DNA from 2 places in the Microbacterium sp. JZ37 genome. Region 2 is predicted to be linked to the other one. Evidence: riboswitches for the same ligand, from Rfam matches in the RefSeq annotation. Region 2 holds a riboswitch; the other holds the start of a gene.
The links. A riboswitch is a leader RNA that binds a small molecule or an ion and turns the genes downstream of it on or off. The one in region 2 is predicted to bind thiamine pyrophosphate.

Region 1 (5,943 bases), 480 kb from region 2:
ACGACCTCGAGCTTGATCCAGCTCGTGCCGAACGCCTCGCGCGCGAGCTCGGCCGTGAGCACCGCGTCGTGCGCCGTGCGGCAGCCCGCGGTGTTGGGGAGGAGGCGGATGCCGCGCTCGCGCAGCAGGGCGTAGAGGCCGCCCGCTCCGCTTCCGTATCGCCGCACGGCGACCGTCGTGAGCTCGGTGCCCGACGCCCGCAGAGCCTCGTCGAGCACCTCGAGGCTCGGCGCACCGCCCGTGCCGACGATGAGCCGCGACGACAGGGCGACGCCGTCGATGACGAGCGGCTCCACGTCAGCCGCCCTGCGCCGCGGTGAGCACCTCGACCCGCGCGCCCGGGCCGAGCCGATGCGACCCCCAGCGGGCGCGCGGCACGAGGACCGCGTCGACCGCGACCGCGACGCCGAGGGGCGCGCCGTCCTCGGCCGTGCCCTCGGGCGTCACCGCGCGGCCCGTGAGCGCCGAGACGACCGTCGACACCGCCGCCCCCTCGGGCAGCCGCAGAGCACTTCCGTTGACATCGATCTCGATCATGCGAGGACTCCTTCACGGTCACGGGGCGCGGCGTCGCGCCCGGGTTCGAGGCGGCTGGGGGCGAACCGCCCAGGGTCGAGCAGGTCGGCCTCGACGCCGCGCGGCGGGGCGACGTCGTCGACGATGCGGCGGCAGAGGTCTGCGATGAGCGGGGCGAGCAGCACGCCGTTGCGATGCGTTCCCGTCGCGACGACGAGGCCCGGGGCGGTCCGCCCGACGAGGGGCAGATGATCGGGGGTCGCCGGACGGGCGCGGGCGGTCGCCTCGACGAAGCGGTACTCGTCGACGAGCGGCATCACCTCGGCCGCATCGCGCAGCAGCGCCGACACGCCCCCCGCGGAGACCGCGTCGTCGGCGTCCTCGCGCTCGGTCGCGCCCACGACCAGCCCGCCGTCGACGCGCGGCACGAGGTAGACGGCACGGCCGCGGACGAGGGAGCGGACCGTGTGCGCGAGGCGCGGGAGGCCCGCGGCGTGGAGGCGGAGGATGTCTCCGTGCACCGGGCGCAGCACGCCGGGCGGCGTCGCGCCCAGGTCCGCCGCGCCGAGCGCGTTCGCGACGACCACCTCGGCCGCGGCGATCGCTGTCCCGTCGGAGAGCTCGACACCGTGCACAGCACCGCCCCGCCCGCGCAGCAGGCGCCTCGCCGCGAGCGGACGGAGAGCGGATGGCGCGAGCGCGCCCCGAAGCGCGCGGACGAGGGCACGCGGATCGACGCGATGGTCGCCGTCCGCCGCGTACGCGCACGAGAGTCCCGGCGCGAGCAGAGGCTCGGCGGCCCGCGCTTCTCGGACGCTCCGTCGCTCCGCCTGCACCGCGGGCGCCGCGTCCACGAGCTCGACGATCCGACGGCGGTCGGCGTCGTCGACCCCGACGAGAAGCGTCGGGGCGGCCTCGTACCCGCACGCCGCAGCGCCGCCGGGCAGCGATGCGACGAAGTCGGGGTATGCGGCCGCCGCGGCGCGGTGGAGCGCCACGGCAGCGCGCTCGGTGTGCTGGAGCTCGCCCGCGGGGCTCAGCATTCCGGCCGCGGCATACGTTGCGCCGTCTCCCGGGCGGGGGTCGATGAGTCGCACCGAGCGCCCCGCGCGCGCACACGCCACGGCTATCGCCGTGCCGACGATCCCTGCGCCGACGACGGCGACGTCGACCCTGCTGTCAGCTCCGGACACGGGGCTCGTCGAGGTAGACGGACGCGCCGGCGGCGACGAACTCCTCGGACTTCCGGCGCATGGCCGCGATCGCCTCCTGCTCCTCGGCTCCGCCGAAGCGGTCGCGGATGTCCTGGGAGATCCGCATCGAGCAGAACTTCGGGCCGCACATCGAGCAGAAGTGCGCCGTCTTGGCCGGCTCGGCCGGGAGCGTCTCGTCGTGGAAGGCCTCTGCCGTGTCGGGGTCGAGCGAGAGGGCGAACTGATCGCGCCAGCGGAACTCGAAGCGCGCCTTCGACAGCGCGTCATCCCGATCCCGCGCCCCCGGATGGCCCTTCGCGAGGTCGGCCGCGTGCGCCGCGATCTTGTACGTGATGACGCCCGTCTTCACGTCGTCGCGGTTGGGCAGCCCCAGGTGCTCCTTGGGCGTGACGTAGCAGAGCATCGCGGTGCCCCACCGTGCGATCTCGGTCGCGCCGATCGCCGAGGTGATGTGGTCGTACCCCGGGGCGACGTCAGTGACGAGGGGGCCGAGCGTGTAGAAGGGCGCCCCCGAGCAGAGCTCCTGCTGGCGCTCGACGTTCTCCCGGACCAGGTGCAGCGGCACGTGCCCCGGCCCCTCCACCATGACCTGCACGTCGTGCTCCCACGCCCGGTGCGTGAGCTCGGCGAGCGTGTCGAGCTCGGCGAACTGCGCCGCGTCGTTGGCGTCGGCCGTCGAGCCGGGGCGGAGACCGTCGCCGAGCGAGAACGCGACGTCATACTGCGCGAAGATCTCGCACAGCTCGTCGAAGTGCGTGTAGAGGAAGTTCTCGCGATGGTGGGCGAGGCACCAGCCCGCCATGATCGAGCCGCCTCGCGAGACGATGCCCGTCACCCGCTCTGCCGTGAGCGGCACGTAGCGCAGCAGCACGCCCGCGTGGATCGTCATGTAGTCGACGCCCTGCTCGCACTGCTCGATCACGGTGTCGCGGAAGATCTCCCAGGTGAGGCGATGCGCCTGCCCGTCGACCTTCTCGAGCGCCTGGTAGATCGGGACCGTCCCGATCGGCACGGGCGCGTTGCGGATGATCCACTCGCGGGTCGTGTGGATGTCGTCGCCCGTGGAGAGGTCCATGACCGTGTCGGCGCCCCACGTCGTCGCCCACTGGAGCTTCTCGACCTCCTCGGCGATCGAGCTCGTGACGGCCGAGTTCCCGATGTTCGCGTTGATCTTGACGAGGAACGCCCGCCCGATGATCATGGGCTCGCTCTCGGGATGGTTGATGTTGCTCGGGATGATCGCGCGCCCCGCCGCGAGTTCCGAGCGGACGAGCTCGACGTCGCACCCCTCGCGCAGCGCGACGAAGCGCATCTCGGGCGTGATGACGCCCTGCCGCGCGTAGTGCATCTGCGTCACGCGCCGGCCGGGACGTGCGCGGCGCGGGCGGGCGGACTCTCCCCGCCACTCCGCGGAGGCGGCGCCGCGCCGCGCGGCCGCACGGCCGTCGTCGTGGAGGTCGCGCGGGCGCCCGTCGTACTCCTCGACGTCGCCGCGTGCGGCGATCCAGTCGGCCCTCAGCGGCGGCAGCCCTCGCACCGGGTCGCTGCCCGGGCCCGACGTCCGATAGGCCGTGAACGGCTCGTTCCGCTCGCCGTTCGGCGAGTCCGTGAGCGCGATGCGGGTGACCGGCACCCGGATCCCGTGCTCGTCGTCGTGCAGATATGCGAGCGAATGCGTCGCTTCCAGGGTGCGCAAAAGAGCTGCTCCTACTTCCTACGCCGGCATGACCCGAACAGGTTCGACGGTCGCGAGCAGCGTCAGCTCGTTCTCAGCCCCTGCTGGGACTCCCGTGTGGACCGGATCAGAGTAGCAGGGAGCCGCGGCCGCGCAAGTCGGCGGGTCAGAGCGCGTCGAGCAGCTCCCTCAGACGGGCAGATTCCTCTTCGGGCATGGAGTAGCCGTGCTCGGTCGCTGGGTACTGTCCCGCGCGGACTTCCTCGACATAGCGCTCGATGCCGGCGATCATGTCCCCCCGCAGCTCCGCGTACCGCTTGACGAAACGCGCCGCACGACCCCCGTATATGCCGAGAAGGTCATGGAATACGAGCACCTGGCCGTCGGTGGCGGGGCCCGCGCCGATGCCGATCACGGGGACGCTCATCCGGGGCATCAGGGCGTCCGTGACGTCGCTCGGGATCGCCTCGAAGACGATCGCAAAGCATCCGGCCTCCTGCAGCGCGAGTGCGCTCTCGCACACCGCGAGCGCGTCGTCGGCGGTCCGGCCCTGGGCACGGTATCCGCCGAGGGCGGTCGCCGTCTGCGGCGTGAGGCCGACGTGCCCCATGACGGGGATGCCCGCGCGGACGATGGCGCTCGCGCGATCGACCGACGTGCCGCCGCGCTCGATCTTGACCGCGTCGCACCCCGTCTCCTTCACGAAGCGCTGCGCGGTCGCGACGGCGGTCTCGTCGGAGGCCTCGTACGAGCCGAAGGGCAGGTCCGCGACGAGCAGAGGGCTCTGCAGGCCCCTGCGGACCGCGGCCGTGAGCATGATCATCTCGTCGACGGTGACGGGCACGGTGCTGTCGTATCCGAGCACCGTCATCGCGGCCGAGTCGCCCACGAGCACGACGTCGACGCCTGCCGCCTCGGCCACCTGCGCGCTGGGATGGTCGTAGGCGGTCACCATGGCGATGCGCTCGCACGCGGCCTTGCGCGCGGCGAGGTCGGCCGGCGCGACGCGCGGGCGGGCCGTCGGCCGCGTGCTCATGCGCGCGCCGTCAGGAGACGGTCGACCGCGTCATCGACCTGGATGATGCCGTTGCCCCGGTCGACGTGCACGACGACGGGCTCGTACGTCTCGAGGTCCTTCTCGTCGTACTCGGCGTAGGAGACGACGATGATCGTGTCGCCCGCGTGCACGAGCCGGGCGGCAGCGCCGTTGACCTGCATGACCCCCGAGCCGCGCTCCCCCGCGATCGTGTACGTCTCGAAGCGCGCGCCGTTGTCGACGTCGAGCACGTGCACCTGCTCGTGCTCGAGGATGTCCGCCGCCTCGAGCAGATCGGGGTCGATCGTGATCGAGCCGACGTAGTTGAGGTCGCTTCCCGTGATGGTGGCGCGATGGATCTTCGACTTGAGCATGATGCGGCGCATCAGGATTCTCCCTTGAGGATGCGGTTGTCGATGAGGCGTGCGGCGCCGACCCTGGCCGCGACCGCGAGCAGCGCGTCCCGATCGACGCGGACGAGAGGGCGGAGGTGCTCGGCGTCGCGCAGTTCGAGGTACTCGGGCTCGATGCCGGCCTCCGCGAGGACGGATCGCGCGGCCGCGAGCAGCACCGCGCCATCCCGCTCGCCCCGCGCCGCGAGATCCTCCGCCGCGGTCAGCGCCCGGTTCAGAGCGGTCGCCTGCGCCCGCGCTGCGGCATCGAGGTAGACGTTGCGCGAGCTCATCGCGAGGCCGTCCGGCTCGCGGACGATCGGGCACGCCTCGATCCGCACGGGCAGGTCGAGGTCGCGGACGAGCCGGCGCACGACGAGCACCTGCTGCGCGTCCTTCTGTCCGAAGAAGGCGACCTCTGGGGTCACGATCGAGAGCAGCTTGGCGACGACGGTGGCGACGCCGTCGAAGTGGTGCGGGCCGCGGTGCGCGCCGCACAGCACGTCGGTGATGCCGGACACATGGATGGTCGTGGCGAAGCCGTCGGGATACATCTCGGAGACGGGCGGCGCGAAGAGGATGTCCGCTCCCGCAGCCTCGGCGAGCGCGGCATCCCGGGCCTCGTCGCGCGGATAGGAGCCGAGGTCCTCGTTCGCCCCGAACTGCGTGGGGTTGACGAAGAGCGACACGACCACGACGTCGGACCCCTCCCGCGCACGGCGCATGAGCGAGAGGTGTCCCTCGTGGAAGGCCCCATCGTGGGCACGAGGCCGATCGAGGCGCCCTCGGCTCGCGCGGTGCGCACGGCGGCGCGCATGTCGGACACGGTGCGCACGATCCTCATGTCGCGTGCTCCTTCCTGCGTGCGAGCGCGCGGGTCGCCTCGCACAGCTCGTCGAAGAGCGGGACGAGCTCGGGCCGGCCGGCCGAGATCGCGGCGCGCTGGCGCTCGACCGTCTCCTCGTCCCCGCGGGCGATCGGGCCCGTCAGGGCTGTCGCGGGTCCTCCCGACGCCCAGTTCTCGACGGTGCGCCGCACGAGCGGCGCGAGGAGCAGGCGCGCCTCCTTGGCCGGGATGCCCGCGGTCTCGGCGATCCGCTCCGCGGCATC
Region 2 (5,943 bases):
GGGTCGCGAGCATGGCCGCGACCGTGAGGCGGCGCTTCTCGCCGCCCGAGAGGGTATGGGGGTTGGCGTCCGCGAGGTGCGCGAGGCGCAGCGTGGCGAGGAGCTCCTCCCCGCGCGCCGAGATCTCCGCGTCGGGCATTCGGAGCGCGCGCATGCCCACCTCGAGCTCGGCGCGCACCGTGTTCGCGAGGAGCTGGTGATCGGGCGACTGCAGCACGGTGCCGATCCGGGTGAGGAGCTCGCGCGAGCGCCATCGGATGGGCGCGGGGCCCGCCCCTGCCGCGAGTTCGGGTGCCGCCGCCACTCGGCCGTCGACCGGCGGCAGGAGCCCTGCGAGCGTGCGCGCGAGGGTCGACTTCCCCGCGCCGTTGCGGCCGGTGATGCCGAGCACCTCGCCGGGGCGCACCTCCAGGTCGACGGGACCGGCCACGGCCGTGTCGCGCAGGCGCCCCACCTGCAGCGCTTCCGCAGCGAGGAGAGGAGCGCCCGGCGCGTGGCGCGGCGGGCCGGGGCGACGCGGCGGGATGCCCGGCACCCACACGCCGCCCGACGCGAGCTCGGCGCCACGTCGGGCGAGGACGACCTCGGGCGTCCCGTCGGCGACGACGCCCTGCTGACCGCCGCCGAGGACGATCACGCGATCGACGACGGGAAGCCACACGTCGACCCGGTGCTCGACGACGACGAGCGTGGCACCCGTGTGCGCGACGACGCGCGACACCGCGTCGCGCACCTCGACGACCCCTTCGGGATCGAGGTTCGCGGTCGGCTCGTCGAGCAGCAGGAGCCCGGGGCGCATGGCGAGCGCACCGGCGAGGGCGAGGCGCTGCTTCTGCCCGCCCGACAGCGCGGACGTCGAGCGGTCGAGCGGCACGTCGAGGCCGACGATCGCGAGCGCCTCCTGCACGCGCGACCAGATCTCGTCGTGCGGGACGCCGAGGTTCTCGCACCCGAACGCGACGTCGTCCCCGACGCGCGCGAGCACGGCCTGTGCGTCGGGATCCTGCTGCACGAGCCCGGTCCGTCCGCGTGCGGCCTCCGGCGGCGCGCCGTCGACGAGGAGACGGCCCGCCTGCTCTCCCTCGTCCTCCCCGCCGAGCACGCCGGCGAGCGCCTGCAGCACGGTCGACTTGCCCGATCCGCTCGCTCCGAGGAGCAGCACGCGCTCCCCCGGCCGGATCGACAGCGTGACGTCCTGGGCCGCCCATGCCAGGCGCGTGCCGTACCGCCATCCCCACCCCTCGGCGAGGATGCCGCAGGGGCGGGTCTCCGCGGCCGTCACGTCAGACGCGTCGCGCGACGTCGCGCCCCGCGGCGAAGCGGCTGAGCGCTCCGGTCGCCGCGAGTGCGCGCACGATCGCCCAGCCGCCGAGGCCGGCGATGACGGCGCCCGACAGCGTCGTCGACGCGATGTAGATGGCCGTGAAGGCCGCGTCGGCCCCCGCGTACCAGTTGACGATGTCGTTGATGCCGCAGGCGAGGCCCGCCGCAGCGCCCGCGAGCGCCGCGACGACGGGGCCGAAGGCGCGGTACAGGAAGATCGCGAGGACGATCTCGGCGCCGAGGCCCTGCACGAGGCCCGAGACGATCGTGAGCGGACCCCACTGGTTGCCGACGAGCGCCGAGATCACGGCGGCGAGCAGCTCGGTGTAGAGCGCGGCGCCCGGCTTGCGGACGACGAGTCCGCCGATCACGCCCGCGATGAGCCACGGGCCGGCGACGAGGCCGCCGAGCCCGGGCAGGAGCGGGCTGAGCAGCGTGCTCGGCAGCTCGTAGGCGATGTTCCAGACGAGGAACACGACCGCGCACGCGACGCCGATCACGCTCGCGACGACGATGTCGACGACCCGCCACGTGAAGCGGCGGCCGGTCGCGGTCTGTCCTGCGGAAACGGACGTGGACATTCGTTCTCCTTCCTTCGCCGGCATGACCCGGATCAGGTTCGACGGTCGACGCGCGGCTCGCGTCCTCTCAGTCCGGCTCGGCGGACTCCCGTGTGATGTGGGCTGATTCTACTCGCATCCCACGAGCCGCTTCCCGTCTTCGCAGGAGCAGCGGGTACCGTATGCGGGTGGCAATCGACGACATCCCTGCGGCGGAGACCGCGCCGTCGCAGGACGCCGCTGCGGCGCTCACGGCGCTCGGCTGGGTCGACCCCGACGCCGTCGCCGCCTCGCGCACGGCCGGCGCGCTTCCCACGAGCCGCCTCGTGCCCGTCGAGCCGTCGCTCCTTCCGCCGCGCACGCGCCGCCGGTTCTGGCTCGGGCCGACCGTCACTCTCGGTGTGCTCGCCCTCGGCTACGTCGCGTCCTGCGCGGTGTGGCCGCTCGCGAACGTCGCCCCCACCATCTCGGATCTCACCGTCGAGACGCCGATCGGCGAGGAGTTCCCCGTCACCTGGCCGGAGGACGGCATCGCCGCCCTCGCTGCGGAGGGCGGCCCCGGCGGCCCGATCGCCTCGAGCGACGAGGCGCTGCCGATGGCGAGCATCACGAAGATCATCACCGCGCTCATGATCATCGAGCGCGAGGGCCTCGAGCTGGGTCAGGATGGGCCGTCCTACGCCTTCACGCAGGCCGACAGCGACGAGTACTGGGCCTATCTCACGGCCGATGAGTCGTCGCTCGATGTCCCCGTGGGCGGCACGCTCACGCTGCACGAGATGCTGCAGGGCGTCATGCTCGGCTCGGCGAACAACTACGTCGACCGGCTCGTCCTCGAGCTGTGGGGCACGCAGGAGGCCTGGCTCGCCGACGCGCAGGCCTGGCTCGCGCAGCACGAGCTCACGGGCATCACGGTGGCGGACCCGAGCGGCATCGACCCGGCGAACACCGCTGACGCGCGCTCGCTCATCCGCCTCGCCGAGATCGCGCTCGAGGATCCGGTCCTCGCGAGCATCATGGCCGAGGACTCGGTCGTGCTCCCGGGAGCGGGGCTCGTCGAGAACTCGAACCCGCTCATCGGGGACGAGGGCGTGGTCGGCCTGAAGACCGGCTCGCTGTGGTCGACGGGCACGCAGTACTGGAACCTCCTGTCCGCGAAGGAGGTCACGATCGGCCAGACGAGCGTGACGCTCTACGCCGCGGTCGTCGGCCAGCCCGACGACGACAGCCGCGCGATCGTGAGCCGCGAGCTCCTCGCGCAGCTCGAGGAGGGCATGCAGCTCACGACCGCCGTCGCCGCCGAGGTGCCCGTCGCGCACGTCCGGACCGAGTGGGGTGCGCAGAGCACGATCGTGACCGCCGACGAGGCCCAGGTGATCTCGTGGCAGGGCGTCGCGCCATCCACCGATCCGTCGTACGAGGTCGAGCTCGGAGCCGAAGCCGGCGACGAGGTCGGCACGCTGGCCGTGCAGGGCGGGATGGACGACACGAGCGTCGCGCTCACCCTCACCGACGACGTGCCCCCGCCCTCCTTCTGGTGGCGGCTCACGCACCCGCTGTCGCTGCTCGGCCTCGACTGACCCGACCGCCCGAAGCCGGCCGAGCATGTCTCGCTCGGCGCGGGATTCGGCCTCCCTATCCCGCCGGGAGTGAGACATGCAGGGCGGGCGACATCCAGATCTGGCGAGACGCGGACGGACGGGGGGACGGAGGCGGACCGCCCGTGACAGAGGCGGACCGCCCCGGGAGGGAGCGGCTCGCCCTCTGATCAGGCGTCGGCGAGACCGGGAACGACGTACCGCCGCTCGTTGCCGAAGCGGTGCGCGGTGATCGACACCGCCTGCTCGTGCAGGAACGGCAGCATCTCCACGCGGCCGGCCGACGTCACGGGACCGTCGTACACCGCGACGTTGGGGGCGCCGTCCGTCGCCGCCACGACGTCGGCGAGCGCACCGCCGAGGAGGCGGATGCGCCCGCCCGTCTGGGCGAGGCGCGCCGCGCGGGCCGCCCACGCCTCCGCATCCTGGAACGCCACCTCGACGCCTGCGTCCGTCAGCCACGTCGCGACCCGCTCGGGGAGAGCAGTCGGCGTGCTCACGACGAGCTCGGCGCCCACACGCAGCCCCGCGGCCGCCACGCGCACGAGCTCCGCCGGCGGGCGTCCGTCGAAGCGGATCGTCACGGGAACCGGCGCGTACCGGAGCACGTTCTGCTCGAGCCGGAGGCCCTGCACATCCCGCGCGACGCCGAACTCCTCCGCGAACGCGACGACGTCGGTCGCGAGCGCCTTCTCGAGCCACTCCGCGCCATCCGCGTTGCCGAGCGCCTCGACCGCGCGCCGTGCCGCGCCATCCGCACTGCTCGCCGTCACGACGGGCGCATCCGTCCAGGTGCCGAGCCCGAAGAGGTAGCTGGGGCCGCCGGCCTTCGTCCCGGCGCCGACCGCCGACTTCTTCCAGCCGCCGAACGGCTGGCGCTCGACGATCGCGCCGGTCGTGCCGCGGTTCACGTAGGCGTTGCCGACGTCGATGCGCGAGAGCCACCGGGCGATCTCGTCCTCGTCGAGGGCGTGCAGCCCCGACGTGAGGCCGTAGTCGACGGCGCGCACGAGGTCGATCGCCTCGTCGAGGGTCTCGGCCGTCATGATGCCCAGCACGGGGCCGAAGTACTCCGTGAGGTGGAACTCGCTGCCGGGCTGCACGCCATCGCGGATGCCGGGCGTCCACAGGGCGCCGGAGTCGTCGAGCTGCTTCGGCTCGCGGACCCACGTCTGACCGGGCTCGAGCTCGGTGAGGGCGCGGCGGAGCTTGCCCTCAGCGGGGCCGATGAGAGGGCCGATCCGGGCGGCGGCCTGCCACGGCATGCCCACCTCGTAGCCCTCGACGGCGTCGACGAGCTGGCGGCGGAACCGCTCACTGCGGGCGACCGACCCCACGAGGATGACGAGCGACGCCGCCGAGCACTTCTGGCCGGCGTGGCCGAACGCCGAGTACGCGACGTCCTTCGCGGCGAGGTCGAGGTCCGCCGACGGGGTGACGATGATCGCGTTCTTCCCGCTCGTCTCGGCGAGGAGCGGGAGGTCGCGCCGGAACGACCGGAAGAGCTCCGCGGTCTCGTACGCGCCGGTGAGGATGACGCGTTCGACGCGCTCGTGCGACACGAGACGGCGGCCCAGCTCGTTCTCCTCGACCCGCGCGAGACGCAGCACGTCACGCGGGACGCCCGCCTCCCACAGCGCCTCGGCGAGCACGGCGCCGCAGCGTCGCGCCTGCGACGCCGGCTTGAGGATCACCGGCGACCCTGCGGCGAGCGCCGCGAGGGTCGAGCCTGCGGGGATGGCCACGGGGAAGTTCCAGGGCGGCGTCACGACGGTGAGCCGGACGGGCTCGAACGCGGCCCCGTCGACCTCGGCGAGCCGCAGGGCGCTCTCGGCGTAGTAGTGCGCGAAGTCGATCGCCTCGGAGACCTCGGGGTCACCCTGCTCGATGACCTTGCCGCACTCGGACCCCATGACCTCGAGCAGCTCGGCGCGCCGGGCCTCGAGGATGTCGCCCGCGCGATGCAGGATCGCCGCGCGCTCCGCGGGGGCGAGCGCGCGCCATCCCTCGCCCGCCGCGACCGCGCCGTCGACGACGGCGTCGACCTCCTCGAGCGTGCGGAGCGTGTGCGCCGCGAGCGTCTCCTCGCCGAGGGTCGACGCCGCCATGCGGGCGCGGATGTCCGCGGCCCAGGCCCGGTTCCCGGCGATGCTCGGGTCGCTGTCGGGCGCGTTGCGGAAGCCGTCGCGCGGACCCTCGGGCTGCGGCTCGCGGCGATCCTGCACCCGGTTGGACGGGGGCACGTCGCTCGGCATGAGGTCGATCGACGCGAGGAAGCGGTCGCGCTCGCGCGCGAACAGGGCGGGGTCGGCGTCGAGGTCGAACACGGCCGACATGAAGTTCTCCGGGCTCGCGCCCTCCTCGAGGCGGCGGATGAGGTACGCGATCGCGACGTCGAACTCGTCGGGGTGCACGACCGGCGTGTAGAGGAGGAGCGACCCGACCTCGCGGCGCACGACCGC

Region 1: another riboswitch for thiamine pyrophosphate. It lies ahead of thiC (phosphomethylpyrimidine synthase ThiC); the one in region 2 lies ahead of GC092_RS02185 (ECF transporter S component).

What each region holds. Positions count from the first base shown of each region.
Region 1 covers NZ_CP045253.1:20,781-26,723, reverse strand. Annotated here, with positions in the region: gene GC092_RS00140 (thiazole synthase) at 1-296, opposite strand, end outside; gene thiS (sulfur carrier protein ThiS) at 298-537, opposite strand; gene GC092_RS00130 (FAD-dependent oxidoreductase) at 534-1,709, opposite strand; gene thiC (phosphomethylpyrimidine synthase ThiC) at 1,696-3,426, opposite strand; TPP riboswitch at 3,425-3,532, opposite strand; gene panB (3-methyl-2-oxobutanoate hydroxymethyltransferase) at 3,572-4,441, opposite strand; gene panD (aspartate 1-decarboxylase) at 4,438-4,827, opposite strand; partial or broken gene panC (pantoate--beta-alanine ligase) at 4,827-5,677, opposite strand; gene GC092_RS00105 (DUF2520 domain-containing protein) at 5,674-5,943, opposite strand, start outside.
Region 2 covers NZ_CP045253.1:497,841-503,783, reverse strand. Annotated here, with positions in the region: gene GC092_RS02190 (ABC transporter ATP-binding protein) at 1-1,282, opposite strand, end outside; gene GC092_RS02185 (ECF transporter S component) at 1,284-1,904, opposite strand; TPP riboswitch at 1,896-2,006, opposite strand; gene GC092_RS02180 (D-alanyl-D-alanine carboxypeptidase family protein) at 2,072-3,463, shown strand; gene GC092_RS02175 (bifunctional proline dehydrogenase/L-glutamate gamma-semialdehyde dehydrogenase) at 3,652-5,943, opposite strand, start outside.